Regions from separate parts of the Kineosporia succinea genome, predicted to be linked through region 2. Evidence: riboswitches for the same ligand, from Rfam matches in the RefSeq annotation. Region 2 holds a riboswitch; the other holds the start of a gene.
The links. Region 2 has a riboswitch for cobalamin ahead of metE (5-methyltetrahydropteroyltriglutamate--homocysteine S-methyltransferase). Riboswitches for the same ligand answer to the same signal wherever they lie in the genome.

Region 1: linked by a shared signal. The riboswitch ahead of J2S57_RS22905 (energy-coupling factor ABC transporter permease) and the one ahead of metE (5-methyltetrahydropteroyltriglutamate--homocysteine S-methyltransferase) in region 2 are both predicted to bind cobalamin.

What each region holds. Positions count from the first base shown of each region.
Region 1 is NZ_JAUSQZ010000001.1:5,267,671-5,271,426, forward strand. It holds gene cbiQ (cobalt ECF transporter T component CbiQ) at 1-698, opposite strand, end outside; gene J2S57_RS22900 (energy-coupling factor ABC transporter substrate-binding protein) at 695-1,018, opposite strand; gene J2S57_RS22905 (energy-coupling factor ABC transporter permease) at 1,020-1,724, opposite strand; cobalamin riboswitch at 1,798-1,925, opposite strand; gene J2S57_RS22910 (BlaI/MecI/CopY family transcriptional regulator) at 2,085-2,450, shown strand; gene J2S57_RS22915 (M56 family metallopeptidase) at 2,447-3,208, shown strand; gene J2S57_RS22920 (PepSY-associated TM helix domain-containing protein) at 3,296-3,756, shown strand, end outside.
Region 2 is NZ_JAUSQZ010000001.1:7,819,194-7,822,949, reverse strand. It holds gene J2S57_RS34140 (ABC transporter substrate-binding protein) at 1-218, shown strand, start outside; gene metE (5-methyltetrahydropteroyltriglutamate--homocysteine S-methyltransferase) at 255-2,558, opposite strand; cobalamin riboswitch at 2,677-2,893, opposite strand; gene J2S57_RS34130 (LCP family protein) at 2,902-3,756, opposite strand, start outside.

The DNA of each region.
Region 1 (3,756 bases), 2.6 Mb from region 2:
AGGGTGGCGGCGACGAAGGTTCTCGACGACGGTCGCTGGTCGGCCAGTGTGCGCATGACTCCCTCGAAACCCCGGCCGGCCAGCCCGGCCTCGAGCCGCCGCGAGCGGTCGAACGCCCGCGTCAGCGTGGCCGCCGTCAGGGTGGTGGCCGAACGCAGGGTGGCGCGCCGGGTGGTGTAGCCGAGCCGGGCGGTCTGGGCGGCGCGGACCTCGCCGATCGACTCCAGCAGGACGAACAGCAGACGGTAGGTCAGGCCGGCGACGTCGACGACCGCCTCGGGCACGCCCCGGCGCCGGGCCCAGGCCAGCAGGTCGGTCATCGGGGTGGTGGCGGCCAGCAGCATCACCGAACTGGTGCCCGCAATCGCGTGGGCCAGGGTCTGCGCGGCGTTGCCCAGGCTCTCGTCGGTGACGGTCGGCCCGAAACCGTCCGTGCGCCAGGTGATCGCGATGGTCACGGTGCCGAGCACGATGAAGGCGGCCGGGCCGCGGGCGGCGCGGCGCAGGAGGTGGGCAGGGGTGCGGCCGGGGCCCAGCATCAGGCCGAGGGCCACGAGCGTGACGAGGAGCGAGGCCGGCCACGGGGGCAGGACCAGCGCGCTGATCACGAGGCCGAGGCTGAGCAGCACCTTGTCCCCGGGCGAGTGCCGCCGCCAGGGACTTGCCCAGGCGGCGACATCGAGGGCGGGTGCGCTCACGATTCCCGCGGGCGCTGCCGCTTTCCGGACAGGCGGCCCAGCACGAAGCCGAGCGCACCGGCGCCGGCGGCGGCCTGGAGGGCGAACAGGCCGGACTCGATCTCACCCGACGAGGGTTCGAAGAACGGGGTGAACCAGACGTCGTAGTCGGGGTTGATCTCCTCGACCTTGGTGGCGGCGGAGGAGTCGCTGCCCGCGTAGGACTCGCCCTCGGCCTGACCGTCGGTGTTCAGGCGCAGGGCCAGGGGAATCGCGAAAATGGCGACCACGAGAAGGAGCAGGGCCAGATCGATCGCGAGGCGGCGGGGGGTGCGGGTCATGTCAGCCACGCTCCTGAACAGCGGTGGTGGTCGCCTCGCCCGGGAGGGCCTGCTTCAGTCCCAGGGAACTCAGCTCGTCCGGTGCGATGCGGGCCAGGACGCGGAAGACCAGCACGCCGAGAAGGCCCTCGGCGACGGCCAGGGGGATCTGGGTCAGGGCGAAGATGCCGAGGAACTCGCCGACGGAGCCGAGGACGCCGCCCGTGGGGTCGGGGTGGGCGAGACCGAGCTGTACCGACGTGACCACGTAGGTCGACAGGTCGGACAGCGACAGTGCCGCGAAAACGCCCACCGGGAAGGCTAGCCCGAGCCTGAGGCAGGCGCGGTAGGCACCGTAGCCGACCCAGGGGCCGACCACGGCCATGGAGAACACGTTCGCACCGAGGGTCGTGATGCCGCCGTGGGCCAGCAGCAGGGCCTGGAACAGCAGCACGATGGCGCCGAGCACCGCCATCACCGGGGGCCGGAACAGCACCGCACCCAGGCCGGTTCCGGTGGGATGGCTCGAACTGCCGGTCACGGAGGGCAGTTTGATGGCGGAGAGCACGAAGGTGAAAGCCCCGGCCGCGCCCAGCAACAGCCGGGACTCGGGGCGTTCGCGCACCTCGCGCACCACGCAGCGGGCGCCGTGCACCACGAAGGGGGCGGCCGCGACCGTCCAGGCGGCGGCGTGGAGCGGGGGCAGATAGCCCTCAGCGATGTGCACGGGGCACCTCGCTCGTTGCAGCGTGTGTCATCGGATCTCCTCGGGTCCTCGCCCTGGATCGCTGCGACGGCCGAAGTCTCCTGGCTTCCCGGATCAGCACTCGCCCCGGCCTTCCGGTCCGCGAGTGCGGCCGTGGCACGGCATAGGGTCTGCTCCCCGGTGACAGTGGCGGGACCGCGCCGGATTCTCACCGGCTTCCTTCACTGCCGTCGCGGACGGTATGTGGTTGTGGCGGCGATATGGGGGACACGCCGTGCCAGGATCTAACCACGTCCCGATCCGCAGGAGAACAGTCCCCGGCCCTACACTCACTTTCTCTACGACACGTAGAAGTGTGCTGAGGGTTGGAGGAGGCGTGCGGTGGTACGGCGGGATCATCTGGAACGGGCTGTTCTCGAGGCACTCTGGGACTGTCCGGACGGGCTGACCGCGCCCGAGGTGGTCGAGCTGCTGGCCGACCGGCAGCTGGCCCTGACGACGGTGCACACCGTGCTCGACCGGCTGCGGGCCAAGGACCTGGTGCGCCGTGAGCGGGACGGGCGGGTGTTCCGGCACCGGGCCGTGCGCAGCCGGGAGGAGCTGACGGCCGAGGCGATGGTGGCGGTGCTGCAGGACAGCGCCGATCACCCCCTGGCGCTGTCGATGTTCGTGCGGGCGGTGTCGAAGGCCGACGCCGACGCGCTGCGCCGGGCGCTGGGGGCCGAGGAACGGCGCAGGCGCTCGTGAGCCTGCTGCTGCCGGCGCTGGTCGGGGTGCTGCTCACGCTGGTGCCGCGGCCGCTCTCCCGGGCCCGCTGGGCCCAGCGCCGCCCGCGCGAGGCCGCCGTCGTCTGGGTGGTCTACGCGCTCGTCACGGCTTACCTGCTGCTGCTCGCGCTGGCGCTGGCGGTGGGGTCGCTGTGGCCGGCCGGGCTCTTCCTGCTGTGGATGCTGGTGCGTTTGACCCAGACCGTGCGGGGGCTGCGCCGTTCGCAGCGGCGGCACCAGGAGGCGCTGGCGCTGGTGGCCGACTACGACCCGCTGCTGCGGGTGCACGTGCTGAACGACGACCGGCCGCTGGCCTACTGCCTGCCGAACGGGGCCCGGCCGATGGTCGTGGTCACCCGAGGTGCCCTGGAGCTGGCCGACAGCGCCGAGATGCGGGCGATCCTGGCCCACGAGCGTTGTCACGCCCGCAACCGTCATGACCTGCTGGTGACCGGATTCCTGGCCTGGCAGAGGATCTTCCCGTTCGTCCCCTCGTGCCGGGCGGCGGCGGAGGCGGTGGGGGCGGTGACCGAGGCCTGGGCCGACGACCAGGCGGCCGCCGAGGTCAGTCATGCGGTGACGCTGCGGGCGATCATGCGTCTGGGGTCGGGAGTGCCGGGCGGGCTGGATCATCTCGGCTGGGAACCCGATCCGGCGACGTTGTCGCGGGTTCGGCGGTTGATGGGGCAGATGGCCGAGGGACGCCTGAGCCCGGGACCCGCCCTGACCGGGCGGTAATTTTCTACCGGGAGTAGAAGGTGGCTAGGGTTCGTTTCTACGTGACGTAGAAGCGTTGCCGCTCTCGACCGTGCTCGAGGAGTTCTCATGACCCTGCCCGCCGACCGCACGCACGACGCGTCGCTGATCCTCCGGGCCGACGAGGTGAGCGTCGCGGCGACCCGGCCCTGGCGTCCTCTCCTGCTCCGGTTGCACTTCTACGCCGGGGTTTTCGTGGCCCCGTTCCTGGTGGTCGCGGCACTGACCGGGCTGGGCTACGTGTTCAGCCCGCAGCTCGAGGGTGTCGTCCACGGCGAAGAGCTGCGGGTCGACCCGGGCGGCCGGGTGGCGCTGCCGGTGGCCGAGCAGGTGGCCGCCGCGCGGGCGGCACATCCGGAGGGAACGGTCGTGCAGATCGTGCCCGGTGACGCGCCGCGTGACACCACGCAGGTGACGTTCGCCGTCGGCGGACTCGAGAACGACCGGCAGCACACGGTTTACGTGGATCCGTACACGGCCGGGGTGACAGGTGAGCTCACGACCTGGGCCGGGTACACGCCGGTGCGGTC
Region 2 (3,756 bases):
ACGCCGATCTGGTCGTGGTGGACGAGACCAACGCCCGGCGGCCCGTTCTGGAGGACAAGAACTTCCTGGCCGTGCCCGCCGTGCGCGACGGCCACGTGATCACGCTGTCCCCGGACCCCGAGAAGCCCTACCTGCAGGCCCTCGACCGGCCCAGCGTGCTCTCACAGACCTGGCTGCTCGAGACGCTGGTGCCGGAAGTGGACGGCAAGCTCGGCTGAGGGCACGAGCAGACGCGCGATCGGGCAGGAATCAGCTCACCGCAGGCTCTCCGCCGCGGCGACCAGGTTGGCCAGCGACGCCTTCACCTCCGCCTCGTCGCGCGTCTTCAGCCCGCAGTCCGGGTTCACCCACAGGCGCCCGGCCGGAACGTGCTCCAGCGCCCGGCGCAGCATCCCGGTGAGCTCGGCGCGGTCCGGCACCCGGGGGGAGTGGATGTCGTAGACACCCGGCCCGACCCCCGAGGGATACCCGGCCCCGGACAGGTCGGCCGCGATCGACAGGTGCGAGCGGGCACCCTCCAGGCTGATCACGTCGGTGTCGAGATCGATGACGGCGGAGAGGATCTCGCCGAACTCGGCGTAGCACATGTGGGTGTGCACCTGGGTGTCGTCGCGTACCCCGCCGGTCGCCAGCCGGAACGCGGCCGTGGCCCAGCGCAGGTACTCCGGCCGCTCGGCCGCCCGTAGCGGCAGCCCCTCGCGCAGCGCGGGCTCGTCGACCTGAATCACCGCGGTACCGGCGTTCTCGAGATCGGTCACCTCGTCGCGCAGGGCCAGCGCGACCTGCCGGGCGGTCTGCTCCAGCGGCTGGTCGTCCCGCACGAACGACCAGCACAGCATCGTCACCGGGCCGGTGAGCATGCCCTTGACCGGCTTCGGCGTGAGCGACTGGGCGTACGACGTCCACTCCACCGTCATCGGGGCGGGCCGCGAGACGTCACCGACGACGACCGGCGGACGCACGTAGCGGGTTCCGTACGACTGCACCCAGCCGTGCTGCGTGGTCACGAAACCGGTGAGCTGCTCGGCGAAATACTGCACCATGTCGTTGCGTTCGGGCTCGCCGTGCACGAGCACGTCCAGGCCGAGGGTCTCCTGCAGGCGGATGACGTGATCCACCTCGGCCCGCATCCGCGCGGTGTACCAGGCCCGGTCGAGGTCACCGCGGCGGAACCGGGCCCGCGCCGAGCGCAGCGCCGGCGTCTGCGGGAACGAGCCGATCGTGGTCGTCGGCAGGTTCGGCAGCCCGAGGCGCTCGGCCTGCCGCGGCGCCCGGTCGGCGTAGGGCGTGGCCCGGTGTTCGTCGTCCCCCGTCGTGGCCCTGACCCTTTCGCGCACGGCCGGGTCGTGGGTGATGGGTGAGGCCGCCCGGTGGGCGAGAACCTCGTCGTTGTCCCGCAGTTCGGCCTCGATGGTGGCCGTCCCGGCGGTGATGCCCCGGGCCAGGGTGGCCACCTCGTCGATCTTCTGGCGGGCGAAGGCGAACCAGCGGCGGACGTCGTGGTCGAGCCCGGTCTCCAGGCTCACGTCGAGCGGCACGTGCAGGAGCGAGCAGGACGGCGCGACCACGATCTCGTCGGCCAGGGCGTGCAGCGTGGCCAGCCGGGCCAGCTGGGCGCGCAGGTCGGCGGCCCAGACGTTGCGGCCGTCGATCACCCCGGCGACCAGCCGCTTGCCGGGAAGCCCACCCACGGCGGCGAGTTCGTGCAGGTTCGCCTCGGCCCAGTCCCCGGACAGGTCGAGGGCGATGCCCTCGACGGGCGCCTCGCGCAGGATCGGCAGGGCCTCGCGCACCAGCCCGAAGTAGGTGGCCACCAGGATCTTGGGGCGGTTCGTGGCCTCCCCGAGACGCTGCAACGCGGTGCGGGCGGCCGCCAGCACCGCCGGCGGCTGGTCCTGCACCAGAACCGGTTCGTCGAGCTGCACCCAGTTCACCCCGGCGGCGGCCAGCTCGGCCAGGGCCTGCTCGTACACGGGCAGCAGACGGTCGACGAGCGAGACCGGGTCGAAGCCCCCGGCCACCCCGGGCGCGGCCTTGGCCAGGCGCAGGAACGTGAGCGGCCCGACGAGCACCGGCCGCGCGTCCAGCCCGAGCGTGCGGGCCTGGCGGTACTCCTGCAGCGGTTTGGCCGCATCGAGGGTGAACTCGGTGTCCGGGCCGAGTTCGGGCACCAGGTAGTGGTAGTTGGTGTCGAACCACTTGGTCATCTCGAGCGGCGCCACGTCGGCGGTGCCCCGGGCCATGGCGAAGTAGGTGTCCAGGTCGTCCAGGCCCAGATCGCGGTGCCGGGCGGGCACGGCGCCGACCATGACGAGGGTGTCGAGCACCTGGTCGTAGAGCGAGAAGTCGTTGCTGGGAACCTCGGTGAGCCCGGCCGACTTCAGGGTCTCGAACACCGCGCGGCGCTCGTCGACGACGGTGCGACGAAGGTTCTCGGCGCTCAGCTCGCCGCGCCAGTAGGCCTCGATCGCCTTCTTCGTCGCGCGGTTGCGACCGATCCGGGGATGGCCGAGAAGGGTTGCGGGCAGGGGACTGCCACGGAAACTGCTGCTGGTCACGTGCTCTCTCCTCGCGAGCTCGGTCTTCACCGGTGACCGGGCAGGAGGGGGCGCACGCACGGCGGATCGCCGTCTCGCCGACCGTCCCACGGGGTCACCGGAAACCCGAGGGCACGGTGGGCCCACGGCATCACTGGCAGGTCTTCGGACTCGTGGGCCCGCGCTCTGACGAACGCACCTACTGGCCGTCGCTTCCCAGGTGCCCACGGGCGCCCAGTGCTGATGACGGCGGTCGTTCCCACTCACCGCTGCGGGGCAGTCCCGGATTCACACCGGGTTCCCTCTTACGGCGCCCTGCCTGGATGGCAGGGAGAACCAGCGACGTGGCCAGCCTAACCGACGCCTAGTCGGAGTCCGAGTCCTTCTTGGTCGTCGCCGCCGCGTACGCCTGGCTGGGGGTCATCGGCACACCGTTGTACTTCACCGTCCTGTAGGTGCTCACCGGCACGCACCCGGAGTTCTTGGCCGTGGAGGCGTGCGAGTCGGCCAGCGCCTCCTTGCGGGTCTTGGCGGTGGTCCGGGGGTAGGTGTCGCCCTCGGACCAGTCCTTGCCGATCGCCAGCGTGACGTCGTCGACGTCGGTGCTCTGCCGCAGCAGCGAGGAGGGGATCTTCAGGTCGGCGGCCAGCTGCCGCGCCTGGTCGACCTGGCCCTGGGCGTAGAGCACGGCGGTGCGGGTCTCCAGGTCACCGGCGGACGCGTCGGTCACCGCCCGGTCGTAGCCCGCCTCGGTCAGGACCTGGGTGATCGAGCCGGCCCGGCCGTCCACGCCGCCGTGGTTCTGGACCTTCACCGTGAAGTCGGTGGCCACGCCGGCGGACGCGGTGGTCGCGGCCGCGGACGGGGTGGCCGTCGCGGTGGCCGGGTCCTTCGACAGTGACTCGTCGGCGGCGATCGTGGAGAACAGCTTCTGCGCGGCCTCGGCCGGCACCACGCGGTTGGAGTTGTTCGGGTCGGCCGCGGTCTGCATCGTGGTGAAGGTGATGCGGTCGGTGTCGACCTTGTTGAACTCGGTGGCGAGGTCGACGAGCTTGGGGATGCTGTTCAGGCCCTCGTCCACGGTCAGGGCCTTGGTCGCGGCGTCGGCCACGCCGTAGAGCTTGGTCGGGTTCAGCAGGGTGCCCTTGTCCTTGAGCGACTGGATGGCCGCCGAGAGGAACGCGTGCTGGCCGTACGTGCGTCCCAGATCGCTGCCGTC